DNA from 2 places in the Pseudomonas baltica genome. Region 1 is predicted to be linked to the other one. Evidence: predicted binding sites of a transcription regulator. Region 1 holds the regulator's gene; the other holds the start of a gene.

Region 1 (7,250 bases):
ACCTGAAGTATCAGAACCGCCGCCCGGAATACATCTCGGCGTTTTACAGCGTGATCAACTGGGCCGAAGTCGAGCGCCGTTACCAGGCTGCCGTGGCCTGATCATCGCCTTTGTATGACTCTGCCCAAGGCCTTTTATGCGTTCTGATAGTCTGTCGATCAGCGGTGGGCGTATGTCTCGCCTGACTTTGGGTGCCCTGCTGTTGTTGATCGGCATGGCGGCGCTGGTGGGCACGGCATTGGCCTGGGTCGACCTTGATCCACCGATGATGCGGGCCCTCGAAGGCGGAGCGATCTGTGCCTTGGGTACGGCGCTGGGCGCTGTTCCGGTATTGGTGATTCGCAGTATGCCCGTGGCGATCGCCGATTGCCTGTTGGGTTTCGGCGCCGGTGTCATGCTGGCTGCAACGGCGTTCTCGCTGGTCATGCCCGGTATCGATGCAGCGCAAAGCATCGGTCTTGGGCGTTGGGGGGCGGGAGGCTTGATCAGCTTCGGCATCATGTTCGGGGCGTTTTGCCTGTTCTTGCTGGACCGCAAAGTGTCAGCTCCTGGGCCAGAGTTACTGGTGGGTGACCCAGCCCACCCGCACATCCCTGCGCGTATCTGGGTTTTCGTGATCGCCATCGTCGCTCACAATATTCCTGAAGGGATGGCCGTTGGTGTATCGGCGGGCGGTGCCATGCCGGACGCCAACAGCCTGGCCATGGGCATTGCACTGCAGGATGTGCCGGAAGGCTTGGTCATTGCGCTGGTGCTGGCCGGGGCGGGGATGTCGCGGTTCAAGGCGTTTCTGATTGGCGCCGCGTCCGGGCTGGTGGAGCCAGTGGCGGCGGTGCTCTGTGCCTGGTTGGTGCGTTTGGGGGAGGTTCTGCTGCCGCTCGGGCTTGCCTTCGCTGCGGGGGCCATGTTGTTGGTGGTGACCCAGGAAATCATCCCCGAATCCCGGGCCAACGGCCACCATCGACTGGCCAGCGCAGGCCTGTGCGTAGGGTTCTGCCTGATGATGCTGATGGATACCGCTTTGGGTTAGCGGGGAAGGGCGCAAATCAATCCTGTGTGGGCACGGTATTATTCGCCTTCGTCGAACTTGTCGTTTATCAGTTTCACCAATCCATCCAGAGCGTCCTGCTCCTGCTCACCCTCGGTGCTCAGGTGGATCTGTGTGCCTTTGCCGGCTGCCAGCATCATCACGGCCATGATGCTTTTACCATCGACCATGGTCTCAGGGGTGCGGCCGACACGGACCTGACAGGGAAAACGGCCGGCGACGCCGACGAACTTGGCGGCCGCGCGGGCATGCAAGCCAAGCTTGTTGATAATGGTGATTTCAAGAGCGGGCATCGCGGGGTGGGTCCTTTCAGCTGAGGTCGCGGTGGCGGACCTGGACATTCTTGAGGGCAGGTTGCAGCAGCTTGCCCAAGCGTTCGGTGAGATATACCGAACGATGGTGCCCGCCGGTGCAGCCGATGGCGATCGTCACGTAAGCACGGTTGCTGGCGGCAAAGCGCGGCAGCCATTTGAGCAGGTAGCCGGAGATGTCCTGGAACATCTCTTCGACATCCGGCTGAGCGGCCAGGTAGTCGGCCACCGGTTGATCCAGCCCCGATTGCTCGCGCAATTCGGGCTTCCAGTAGGGGTTGGGCAGGCAGCGCACGTCAAAGACCACGTCGGCGTCAACCGGCATTCCGCGTTTGAACCCGAAGGACTCGAACAGGAAAGCCGTGCCCGCTTCGGGTTTGTCCAGCAGCCGCAGTTTGATGATGTCGCGCAGCTGATAGAGGTTGAGGCTGGTGGTGTTGATCTTGAGGTCGGAGAGGTCTGCAATCGGCCCCAGCAGATCGCTTTCGACACGAATGGCTTCGGCGAGGGAGCGATTGGCGCTGCTCAGCGGGTGTCGCCGGCGAGTTTCGGAAAAGCGTTTGAGCAGTGTCTCTTCGTCGGCATCCAGATAAAGCACGTCGCACTGGATATGACGGCCGCGGACTTCATCGAGCAGCTCCGGGAAGCGGCTCAGATGGCTGGGCAGATTGCGGGCATCGATGGAGACGGCTACCAGTGGCTGGGCCAGTTCGGTATGGATCAGTGCGCGCTCCGCCAGCTCGGGCAGCAAGCCGGCCGGCAGATTATCGATGCAGTAGAAGCCGTTGTCTTCCAGTACATCCAGGGCTGTGCTCTTGCCGGAGCCGGAGCGACCGCTGACGATGATCAAACGCATGATTACTGACCGTTCTGGGCGTCCAACACGACTTGGTACAGGGCCTCGCTACTGCTGGCCTTGCGTAGGTTGTCACGAACTTCCTTTCGATCGAGCATGCTGGCGATCTGGCGGAGCAATTCGAGGTGTGCGTCGGTGGCAGCCTCGGGCACCAACAACACGAACAACAGATCCACCGGCTCGCCGTCGATTGCATCGAAATCTATGGCGTGTTGCAAATGGAGCAGGGCACTGATGGGCGCGTCACAACCCTTCAGGCGGCAATGGGGGATGGCGATACCGTTGCCAAAACCGGTCGAGCCGAGTTTTTCACGGGCAAGCAACGCTTCGTACACGGTCTGCTGAGGCAGCGCGGGCACCTGTTCAGCGATCAGATCGGCGATCTTTTCGATGGCGTTTTTTTTACTGCTCCCCAGCACGTTCACGAGGGAACGGCCAGGGGTCAGGATATTTTCAAGTCGGATCATGGGTTGGGGTATCAGCGAGCAGCAGCACCTTGAAGCTGGCTTAGCTGTTTTTCCTTATGCTTGAGCAATTGTCGGTCGAGCTTGTCGGTCAGCAGGTCGATGGCAGCGTACATGTCATCATGTTCGGCATTGGCAACGATATCCTTGGCGCCAGCGACGTGCAGGGTGGCTTCGATTTTCTGTTTCAGCTTCTCGACCTCCATGATCACCTGCACGTTGGTAATCTTGCCGACGTGCCGCTCAAGTTTGGCGAGTTTTTCGCCTACGTAGCTGCGCATGGGCTCGGTCACATCCAGTTGGTGTCCACTGATGTTGACTTGCATACCGCTTCTCCTTATTGCCAGTGCATAAAGAGACAGGCTGAAGGCCTGCCACTGGAACGCTGTGGCGCATCCAGGCGCTACATCAACCGCTTGCGTTCGCTGGAGGGAGCGATTCCCAAAGACTCGCGATACTTGGCGACGGTGCGACGTGCTACCTGGATGCCTTGTGCCTCCAGTAAACCAGCGATCTTGCTGTCGCTCAATGGCTTTTTCTGATTTTCCGCTGCGACCAGTTTCTTGATGATTGCCCGAATCGCCGTAGACGAGCATTCACCGCCTTCGGAGGTGCTGACATGGCTTGAAAAAAAGTATTTCAATTCATAGATGCCGCGGGGCGTGTGCATGTATTTCTGCGTGGTGACCCGTGAAATCGTCGATTCGTGCATGCCGACCGCTTCGGCGATATCGTGGAGGACCAGCGGCTTCATGGCCTCGTCGCCGTAGTCCAGGAAGCCGCGTTGGTGCTCGACGATCTGCGTGGCGACCTTCATCAGGGTCTCGTTGCGGCTCTGCAGGCTCTTGATGAACCAGCGGGCTTCCTGCAGCTGGTTACGCATGAAGGTATTGTCGGCGCTGGTATCGGCGCGGCGGACAAAGCCTGCGTACTGAGGGTTGACCCGCAGGCGCGGCACGCTTTCCTGGTTTAGCTCGACCAGCCAGCGCTCGTTGTCCTTGCGCACGATGACGTCAGGGACCACGTATTCGGGTTCGGAAGATTCGATCTGCGAGCCTGGGCGTGGGTTGAGGCTCTGGACCAGTTCGATGACCTGGCGCAGTTCGTCTTCCTTGAGCTTCATGCGGCGCATCAGCTGGCTGTAATCGCGGCTGCCGAGCATGTCGATGAAGTCAGTGACCAAGCGCTGCGCTTCCGCCAGCCAGCGAGTGCGCGGGGGCAACTGGCGCAATTGCAGTAGCAGGCATTCGCTGAGGTTGCGCGCGCCGATCCCGGACGGCTCGAATTGCTGGATGCGGTGGAGAACGGCTTCAACCTCGTCGAGCTCGATATCGAGCTCCGGGTCGAACGAGTCGCAGACTTCCTGCAAGGTCTCGTCCAGGTAGCCCTGGTTGTTGATGCAGTCGATCAGGGTCACGGCGATCAAACGATCGGTATCCGACATCGGCGCGAGGTTCAATTGCCAGAGCAAATGGCTCTGCAGGCTCTCGCCAGCCGAGGTACGGGTGGTGAAGTCCCACTCGTCATCGTCATTGCTGGGCAGGTTGCTGGCGCTGGTTTGGTAGATGTCTTCCCAGGCGGTATCGACCGGCAGCTCGTTGGGAATACGCTCTCCCCATTCGCCTTCTTCGAGGTTGTCGACGGTAGGGGCGCTGCTCTCGAACGTGGGCTCCTGGATGTCCGGCGTGGTTTTCTGCTCGATATTGTCCGCCAGCGGATCGCTGTTATCGAAGTCGTCACCTTCCTCCTGGCGTTCGAGCATAGGATTGGATTCCAGCGCTTCCTGGATTTCCTGTTGGAGATCCAGAGTCGATAGCTGGAGAAGGCGGATGGCCTGTTGCAACTGCGGTGTCATCGTCAGTTGCTGGCCCATTCTTAGGACGAGCGATGGTTTCATGGCTGGGGCTTAACACCTTATTCGCCGGCGCAGAGCGCCATCCACTACAAGGCGCCGAAGCGCCCGGCTTTATGTCGTAAGCAAATTATATGCCTGAAACCCGAGTGTTTGCCTAGAGCGTTTGTCCAATTTAAACCAAAAGGTTTGGAGGACCGCGGAAAACGCTCCGGGCGCGGGGACTTCTACAGGCGGAACTCGTGCCCGAGGTACACTTCCTTGACCAGCTCATTGGCCATGATAGCGGCTGCGTTGCCTTCGGCAATCAGTTGCCCATCGCTGACGATGTATGCGGTTTCGCAGATGTCCAGCGTCTCACGTACGTTGTGGTCGGTGATCAGAACGCCGATGCCCTTGGCCTTGAGGTGGTGGATGATCTGCTTGATGTCGCCGACCGAGATAGGGTCCACGCCCGCGAAGGGTTCGTCCAGCAGGATGAACTTGGGCGCCGTGGCCAGGGCCCGGGCAATCTCCACGCGGCGGCGTTCGCCGCCGGACAGACTCATGCCGAGGTTGTCACGGATGTGGGTAATGTGGAATTCCTGCAAGAGGCTTTCGAGTTCCTTGCGCCGGGCATCGCCGTCGAGCTCCTTGCGGGTCTCGAGGATGGCCATGATGTTGTCGGCGACCGAGAGCTTGCGAAAGATCGAAGCTTCCTGCGGCAGATAGCCGATACCGGACTTGGCGCGACCGTGCATGGGCTGGTGGCTGACGTCGAGGTCGTCGATCAGCACGCGCCCTTGGTCGGCCTGAACCAGGCCGACGATCATGTAGAAGCACGTGGTCTTGCCCGCGCCGTTGGGGCCCAGCAGGCCTACGATCTGTCCGCTGTCGATCGACAGGCTGACATCGCGCACGACTTGCCGGCCCTTGTAGGCCTTGGCCAGGTGTTGTGCTTTGAGGGTCGCCATTAATTGGCCTTCTGGTCGGCAGGCTTGTTCTTCGGCTGGATCACCATGTCGATACGAGGGCGCGGCGCAGTGATCTTGGAGCCATTGCCACGGCCAGCGTTGACCACCTGCTTGACGGTGTCGTAGACGATCTTCTCGCCTTCGGAGGTGTTGCCATCATTGATGACCTTGGCCTTGTCGATCAGCACGATACGGTTTTGCGGCGCAAAGTACTGGATGGTGACGCCCCAGGCCTGAACGATAGGCTTGTCGACCTGCGGCTTCTGCTCGTAATAGGCCAGGTTGCCGACGGCCGTGAACACGTCGACGTCACCGTTGGCGGCGCGAGTGATGGTCACCGTGTTGCCAGTGATCTTCAGCGTACCCTGAGTGATGATCACGTTGCCCTTGTAGGTCGCAACGCCTTGTTTGTCATCGATCTGCGCGTCATCGGACTGAATATGAATAGGCTGATCGCGGTCTGTCGGCAGAGCCCAGGCGCTCGCGCTTCCCAGTGCTGCGCTCAGGCTGAGCAAAAAAGGGAGGGTTTTAACGAGCCTCATACTGTCCTCTTACGTTGGATAGCAGGTTCATCCTGCTGTCGTTCAAGTACGCCTTCATCCCTGTCGCCGTGGTGACACTGCCGGCAGCTTCGATTCTAACGTTTTGCTCGGTTTGCGCATATTGCTTCTGCGGGAAGACAGTCATGCGCGGACCGGTGATGATAGTGGTGCGTTTCTTTTCGTCGGTACGGGCAACCCTGACGTTCTCGATCAGCTCGACCTGAGTGCCGTCCGGATTGACCTCGGCGCGTACGCTCTGGATGTGCCAGGGGAACTCGGTGCCACGGTACATGTAGACGTCGGGCGTGGTCACGTAGGTGATCTGGCTGACCTTCATATGCTCGACCTTGGCCCCGGTCATTTCATACTGGCGCTTGCCTTCGAGGTTGAACTGCACGGTGTGGGCGTTGGTCGCGTAATAGTCGATCTGGGTCGGATCGGCCTGTGCGGCGGCCTGCGGGTCCAGCAGCCGTTCGGGGCTGATATTCCAGTAACCCACGGCGACCAGCACGGCCGCCAAGGCACACATTAATAGAATGTTGCGAAACTTTTTGCTCGGCATATCTGACTCTACAGGTAGTCGGCGTAAGCCGCATCGAGGTTGCCCTGCGCTTGCAGGATCAACTCGCAGAACTCGCGGGCAGCGCCTTCACCGCCGCGCGCCTGGGTGACCCCATGGGCATGCTGGCGCACGAAAGGTGCAGCGTTGGGTACGGTCATGCCCAACCCAACGCGGCGAATGGCCGGCAGGTCGGGCAGGTCGTCGCCCAGATAGGCGACTTGTTCGTAACTCAGACCCAGTTCGGCCATCAATTGTTCGAGAACCACGCGCTTGTCTTCGCGCCCTTGTACTAGATGCGCTACGCCCAGCGCCTTGGCGCGGCGCTCGACCATGGGCGATTTGCGCCCGGTAATGATCGCGATGGTCACGCCCGAGGCGATCAGCATCTTGAACCCTTGGCCGTCGAGAGTGTTGAAGGCCTTCATCTCGCTGCCGTCTTCAAGAAAGTACAGGCGGCCATCGGTGAGGATGCCATCGACATCGAAAACCGCCAGTTTGACGGGCTTGCCGCGTTCTAGCAAATTCATGGTCATCAAATGACTCCGGCGCGCAGCAAATCGTGCATGTTCAGGGCGCCGACCGGGCGATTGTCGCCGTCGATCACGGTCAGGGCGCCTATTTTATGGTCTTCCATGATTTTCAGTGCTTCGGCGGCGAGCATC
Region 2 (7,250 bases), 720 kb from region 1:
TTGAGGCTGTCCGCTGCCTGGGCGCCTACCGGCTGCAGGCTCAAGGCGATCTTGCCATCATCGCGCAAGGCTTTGATGTAGCCGACTTCCTGCTTGCCCGAACGCAGGAACTTGAACACTTCGTTCTTGTGAATCAAGCCCCAGTGCTGGTTGTTGATCACCGCTTTGAAACCCAGATCGCTTTCTTCGACCACCAGCAGCTTCACTTCCTGACCCAGGCTGTAGTTGGCGGCGACCTTGTCCAGATAGCGGTCCAGGCGAGCGGTGGCGGTGATGCGCCGGGTGCGCTTGTCGAGGTAGACGTGCACGACGCAGTAATCGCCCTGCTTGAGCTGGCGCTTTTCTTCGGAATACGGCAGCAGGAGGTCCTTGGGCAGGCCCCAATCGAGGAACACGCCGATGCTGTTGATTTCCTTGACCTTGAGGCTGGCGAATTCGCCGACTTGAACCTTGGGCTTTTCGGTCGTGGCCAGCAGCTTGTCTTCGCTGTCGAGGTAGACGAACACGTTGAGCCAGTCCTCGACCTCCGAGGGCGTGTCCTTGGGAATGTACCGATTGGGCAGCAGGATTTCGCCATCGGCGCCTCCGTCCAGATACAGACCGAAGTCCGTGTGCTTAACCACTTGCAAACTGTTGTAACGCCCAATCAAAGCCATGCTCAAGATCCTCACTGCGAGGCCGGTATTCTACCCGAGATCGCTGCCGCATGCCTTGCCTGACGAACGGCAACCGTGGCATTCTGGTCCGTTGCGACATTCGGCCACCGGCCACTGGTTATTTCGTGTACAATGCCTGGCCAAGTTAATTTTCAAAGGTTAATGGCAGCCATGCGCGTAAAAGCATCCACCACCAAAGCGAAACCAGCTCCGGCCGTCGAGACCAGCGAGTCGATCAACGAACAGATCGCTGCGTTTCTGAACAAGGGCGGCGAGATCCAGCAGATCGCCAAAGGTGTGAGCGGCCAGACCTTCACCCCTTCGCGCCATATCAGCCTCGGCAAGAAGTAAGCTTAAAAGCACCCGAGCCTGAATCGAAGTCAGTGGGCAGCGCGAAACGCCCACGGCTTCAGGCGACAAACCGTCGCCCGCAACATCCTCTTTTTTGCGACTCGATGTCGCAGCCTGCCGAAAAATAGACGAGTGGCGCCCATCTGCGCAGTTCAGAGGGTATGCTTTGCACCGTCTAGCTCGGGCCTTTGCGCCCACCTTCACAGACCGCGCCGATCATTGCGCGGCACACTGCGTTCGGCACTACACGGAGTAAGACATGCTCAGAACCCGACTTGTTCTGACCGCCACGCTTCTGGCCATACCCTACGCCCATGGGCAGGTTGCCGAGCGCAATCTGGGTGACTTCGATCTCAAGATCGGCACCACGCCTACGCGCAGCATGGCGGCAGGCCTGGTTCAACCAGCCTCCGTTGGCACCTTGCACGGAGGCCTCGACCTGACTCACGACAGTGGCTTCTATGCGGGCCAGTGGTCACCCAGTGTCGGACTGACCAGTGACAGCACCCTGGAAATCGACTCGTATGCCGGTTTCAAGCACCCCTTCGACAAGAATCTGGGGATGGGCTATGAAGCGGGCATTATCCATTACAGCTATCCCCGTCTCGAGGCCACTGACAGCCATGAGTTCTACGCGGGCCTGAAAGTGCTCGACACACGCTTCGGCGCTGCCTTCAACGAAGCCGTCGACAGCCGTAACAGCACCCTTTTCGCGAGCCTGCACGGTTTACCGCTGCTGGATGTCGACATGAGCTTCAAGGTTACCAACCACCAGCTCGACTCCCCGTACATACTGGGCTCCGGTGGCCAGGTGGCCAGCTTCAATGATTGGTCGCTGCAGCTTTCCAAACCGTGGAAAGGCGTCAACCTGGACTTCATCTACAGCGATTCGAGCCTGCGTGGCGAAGATTGCTCGGCGTACTCGGGGCACAACCCGCAGTGTGAAGGGGTGTTCACGGTTCAGGCCGTCCGCGCGTTCTTTTGATGTGGGCGGATGGCTTCTTCGCCCCACTACATATTTGGCATCAAGCTGGTATAGGCTGTAACGAGCAGACACAGCCCTCCCACCTCGACACAAGACCGCCGCCATGCCCGACCGTCAGATGCCGCCCGCCCTGCGTTTCATGCTTGCCGCACGCCGAATCGAGCTGGAGGGCCTTGAAGGCCTTGCCGTCACCTGCGAGCTGGTCACGCGCATCAGCGAATTGATCCACGCCCTGCAACGCGAACGCGGCTATACCAATCTGTATCTGGCCCAGCTCAGCGATGCCCACCGGGTCTACCTCGATCACCTCAGCGACGACGCTCTGGAGATCGAGCGGGTGGTGCGCGAGCGCTTCGACAGCATGGATCTGGAATCCAACAGCGCCACCGATCGGGCCCGCCTGTTCAACCGGATCGCCCATGTGCTGCACGGCCTCGACGAGCTGCCCGGCCTGCGCCGGCGAATTCGCGACCAGATGCTGGAGCCTGGGGATGCCACAGTAGCGTTCACGCGCATGATCGGCGGCTTGCTGGCCGTGGTGTTCGAAGCCGCCGACACGGCCGCCGATCCGCTTATCACTCGGGTGCTGGTGGCCATGTTCAATTTCATGCAGGGCAAGGAACTGGCCGGTCAGGAACGCGCGTGCGGCGTAGGCGGCTTTTCCCAAGGGTTTTTCGACGCCCCACGGCGCGATCGAATGGAGCAACTCGCCCACAGCCAGGAGCGCTGCTTTGAAACCTTTCTCGATTTCGCCGATGACCGGGCCCGGGAAATGTGGTTCAACACAGCCACCGGCGACGTCAACGCCAAGCAGGCACGCATGCGCGCCATGGCGCTGCGCACCTCGGAAAAGGACAAGGTCTCGCCGGAGCTGTCCGAGCTCTGGTTCGACGTCTGCACCGAGCGCATGGATGCTTTCAAGGGTGTCGAAAATCATATTTCTACCTTGCTCCACAGCAGTTGCCACCGTGGCATCCAGCACGCCCGCGCCGACCTCGACAACCACCGCGAGCTGCTCAAACGCCTGGGCAGCCTGGAACGCCGCGACGAAGGCGAGTTCAGCAAACTGTTCAATGTCCACGCCAGCGACCTCGGCGGCAATGGTCATGACACCTTGGGCCCGCACCTCAGCCGCTCGGTGCTGGACCTGCTGCAAGCCCAGACCCAGCGCCTGGTCACTGCCACCGAGCAACTCGACGAGGCGCGCGAGGCACTGAACGAGCGGCGGGTGGTCGAGCGCGCGAAAAAACTGTTGATGGAGGAATATCAGGTCACTGAAAGCCAGGCCTACGTGCGCTTGCGCAAGACCGCCATGGAGCGCGGCGAGCGCCTGGTGGATGTCGCGCAGAATCTGCTCAATCTTGCCGCACGGCGGCGCTGAAGCGGCCCAGGGTTGCGCCGTTGAAGTGCAGCGTGCTCCTGCAGTGTGCGGCGCAAACCGGATCGATGGCTCGGCATCGCCCATGCTGGCGCCCTACAAACCCATGATTTAAAAGGTTTAGTTTCAGAGCATTCGTTCATCCTTCTCGCTGGCACACATTCTGCTTTGTGTTGATCAGGCCGCACGACACGGGCCTCTCAATCGAATACAGGACAACGGCGTCCATTCTTCTTGCGGCAGCATTGCCCATCAAGAGTGGTCGCCGTTTTTTTATGCGCGTCATTTGGGGAATCGACGATGGATGACACACCTTTCAGTGCAGCAGATGAACAACACGATGCCCCGCGGCGCACCTTTCTCAAGCAATCCCTCGGCGTACTCGGCGCTGGCGCAGCGCTGACCCTGCTGCCGGCGGGCCTGCAGTCGAACGTCTGGGCGGCCGGCAGCGATGCGCCGGAAACCACCAGGGCCAAGCTGGGCTTCATCGCACTCACCGACGCTGCGCCATTGTTCGTTGCCGATGAAAAGGGCCTGTTCGCCAAATACGGCATGACCGAAGTCGACATCCTCAAACAAACCTCCTGGGGCACCACCCGCGACAACCTGGTGCTCGGCTCGGCGGCCAATGGCATCGATGGCGCGCACCTGCTGACGCCCATGGCGTACCTGATGAGCACCGGCAAGATCACCACCAACAACCAGCCGGTGCCGATCTCCATCCTGGCGCGCCTCAACCTGGCCGGCCAGTGCATCTCCGTGGGCGAGGAGTACTCGGCGCTGAAACTGGGCACCGATTCGAGTCCCTTCAAGGCCGCCCTGCTGGCCAAGAAAGCCGCCGGCAAGACGGTCAACGCCGCAGTGACCTTTCCCGGTGGCAACCACGACCTGTGGATGCGCTACTGGCTCGCCGCCGGTGGGATCGACCCCAACAAGGACGTCGCCACCATCGTCGTACCGCCGCCGCAGATGGTCGCCAACATGAAGGTCGGCACCATGGATACCTTCTGCGTCTGCGAGCCATGGAACTCGCAGCTGGTCAACCAGAAGATCGGCTACACCGCCAATACCACCGGCGAGCTGTGGGACAAGCACCCGGAAAAAGCCTTCGCCCTGCGCTCGGACTATGTCGCCACCAACCCTAATGCCGCCAAGGCATTGCTCAAGGCCATCATGGAAGCGCAGATGTTCTGCGAAAAACCGGAGAACAAGGACGAGGTCGCGCAGATCTGCGCCAAGCGTCGCTGGATCAACGCACCGGTCGAAGACATCGCTTCGCGCATGAAGGGCACCTTCGCCTACGGCACCGGCAAGGTGGTAGAAAACAGCCCGTTCATGATGCGCTACTGGGATGACCACGCCTCCTATCCCTTCAAGAGCCACGACCTGTGGTTCCTCACCGAGAACCAGCGCTGGGGCTACCTGCCGCAGAACCTCGATACCCAGGCGCTGATCGACAAGGTCAACCGCGAGGACATCTGGCGCACGGCTGCCGGCGAATTGAACCTGTCCGCCGAGCTGATCCCGACCTCGACTTCCCGTGGCATCGAAACCTTTTTCGATGGCAAGCAGTTCGATCCACAAAACCCTAAGGCCTACCTCGACAGCCTGGCGATCAAGGCGTTGGTGTAACTCCCTGACATCTGCGGGGCCTCTGAGGGCCTCTTCGCGGGCAAGCCTCGCTCCCACAACGGCATGCATTGTGGGAGCAAGGCTTGCCCGCGAAGAGGCTCGCAATCCCAGCGCAAAATACCGTTATTCACGCATCCTTGGAGACGCCGATGAACGCTGATGCAAAACTACCCAAGGCCACCGCTCACGCGCTAGAGCCCAAACCGATTGTTCAGCGCCCGATGCCCGGCTGGCTCAAGCGCCTGCGCACGGCGTTGCTGCACAATGTCGTGCCACCCCTGGTGATCGCCGCCCTGCTGCTGTGTCTTTGGCAACTGCTGTGCAGCGGCAAGGGCTCGGCGTTGCCGCCACCGACCCAGGTGATCAAGGACACTTGGGAGCTGATCGTCAATCCATTCTTCAACAATGGCGGCAACGATGTCGGCATGGCCTGGCAACTGCTCGCCAGCCTCAAGCGCGTCGCCTACGGCTACCTGCTGGCAGTGGTCGCCGGCATCAGCCTGGGCGTGCTCGTCGGACAATCGAGCTGGGCCATGCGCGGCCTCGATCCGCTGTTCCAGATCCTGCGTACCGTGCCGCCGCTGGCCTGGTTGCCGCTGTCGCTGGCAGGCTTCAAGGACAGTCACCCGTCGGCCATCTTCGTGATTTTCATCACCGCCATCTGGCCGATCATCATCAATACCTCGGTGGGCGTGCGCAACATCCCCGACGACTACCGTAACGTCGCCAAGGTGCTGCGCCTCAATGGCATCGAGTACTTCGTCAAGATCATGCTGCCGGCCGCCGCGCCGTACATCTTCTCCGGGCTGCGCATCGGTGTGGGCCTGTCGTGGCTGGCGATCATCGCGGCCGAGATGCTGATCGGCGGCGTAGGCATCGGCTTTTTCATCTGGGATGCGTGGAACGCCTCGCGCATCAGCGACATCATCCTCGCGCTGTTCTACGTCGGTATCGTCGGCTTCTGCCTCGATCGCCTGGTCGCCCTCGTGGGCCAACTGGTCACCCGCGGCACGTCCGCCAGCTAAGGAGCACAGCCCATGGGCACACGTTATCTGAGCATCGAAAACGTCGACAAACATTTCGAGCGCGACGGGGTCAGCAGTCAGGTCCTGAGCGGCGTCAACCTGGACATCGAGCGCGGCGAATACATCTCCATCATCGGCCACTCGGGCTGTGGCAAATCGACGGTATTGAACATCGTCGCCGGGCTGCTGCAGGCCAGTAGCGGCGCAGTGATCCTCGATGGCCGCGAAGTGCATTCGCCCGGCCCGGATCGCAGCCTGGTGTTCCAGAACCACTCGCTGCTGCCGTGGCTGACGGTGTACGAAAACGTCTCGCTGGCGGTCAACAAGGTGTTCAAGTCGAGCAAGACCAAGGCCGAACGGCACGAATGGACGCTGTACAACCTGGAGATGGTCAGCATGGGCCATGCATTGCACAAGCGCCCGAGCGAGATTTCCGGCGGCATGAAGCAGCGCGTCGGCATTGCCCGCGCCATCGCCATGCAACCCAAGGTGCTACTGCTGGACGAGCCGTTCGGCGCCCTCGACGCCCTGACCCGCGCGCATCTGCAGGATGAAGTGATGCGGATTCAGGGCGAACTGCACAATACGGTAATGATGATCACCCACGATGTCGACGAGGCCGTGCTGCTGTCCGATCGCATCGTGATGATGACCAACGGCCCGGCGGCGACCATCGGCGAGATCCTCAGCATCGACCTGCCGCGCCCGCGCAACCGCATCGAGCTGGCGGACGATCCGCTGTATAACCAGTATCGTCATGCGGTGCTGAGCTTTTTGTATGAAAAGCAGCGCAAGGTGGAGGATGTCGGCGCTCGGCGTTCGGTTGCCCCAGCGGCCAAGGATCAGGCCCGGGCTTAAGTACGATACTGCAAGATTTGCAGTGGCGCGTCGGGCCTATTCGCGGGCAAGCCTTGCTCCCACTCTGCAAACAGTTGCATCGGCGTACCCCTGTGGGAGCAAAGCTTGCTCGCGAAGACGCCGGAGAATGCTGCGCAGGACCACAGCATGACTTCGGCTCTCAAACATACAGTCACACTCTTTGAGGCCTCGGCGCATGGCATCGACAACAAGGTCTGCGCTTTAATAGCCGCCCTATCGAGCGACGGCCTGCCACCAATATGGATTTTCAATCACTCTGGCTGCGCGCCCACCATCTCTGGGACGCGCTTGATCAACATCCTTGGCTGCACGCCACTCTGGGCCTCATCCTGCTGTTCGGTGTG

What was found. The regulator sigma-54, encoded in region 1, starts transcription at its own class of promoters, with help from an activator protein. The targets are predictions, from matches to a motif close to ANTGGCATNNANNTTGCTNT.
Region 2: the regulator sigma-54 is predicted to act here: its motif matches at 3,521-3,540, upstream of REH34_RS07850 (CmpA/NrtA family ABC transporter substrate-binding protein).

The regions. Positions count from the first base shown of each region.
Region 1 is NZ_CP134771.1:2,510,294-2,517,543, reverse strand. It holds gene REH34_RS11135 (superoxide dismutase) at 1-101, shown strand, start outside; gene REH34_RS11130 (ZIP family metal transporter) at 137-1,030, shown strand; gene REH34_RS11125 (HPr family phosphocarrier protein) at 1,069-1,341, opposite strand; gene rapZ (RNase adapter RapZ) at 1,358-2,215, opposite strand; gene ptsN (PTS IIA-like nitrogen regulatory protein PtsN) at 2,218-2,682, opposite strand; gene hpf (ribosome hibernation-promoting factor, HPF/YfiA family) at 2,694-3,005, opposite strand; gene REH34_RS11105 (RNA polymerase factor sigma-54) at 3,083-4,576, opposite strand; gene lptB (LPS export ABC transporter ATP-binding protein) at 4,759-5,484, opposite strand; gene lptA (lipopolysaccharide transport periplasmic protein LptA) at 5,484-6,026, opposite strand; gene lptC (LPS export ABC transporter periplasmic protein LptC) at 6,013-6,588, opposite strand; gene REH34_RS11085 (HAD family hydrolase) at 6,597-7,121, opposite strand; gene REH34_RS11080 (KpsF/GutQ family sugar-phosphate isomerase) at 7,121-7,250, opposite strand, start outside.
Region 2 is NZ_CP134771.1:1,785,723-1,792,972, forward strand. It holds gene REH34_RS07830 (S1-like domain-containing RNA-binding protein) at 1-656, opposite strand, end outside; gene REH34_RS07835 (hypothetical protein) at 819-1,007, shown strand; gene REH34_RS07840 (TorF family putative porin) at 1,267-1,992, shown strand; gene REH34_RS07845 (nitrate- and nitrite sensing domain-containing protein) at 2,096-3,373, shown strand; gene REH34_RS07850 (CmpA/NrtA family ABC transporter substrate-binding protein) at 3,671-5,002, shown strand; gene ntrB (nitrate ABC transporter permease) at 5,224-6,027, shown strand; gene REH34_RS07860 (ABC transporter ATP-binding protein) at 6,040-6,885, shown strand; gene REH34_RS07865 (mechanosensitive ion channel family protein) at 7,146-7,250, shown strand, end outside.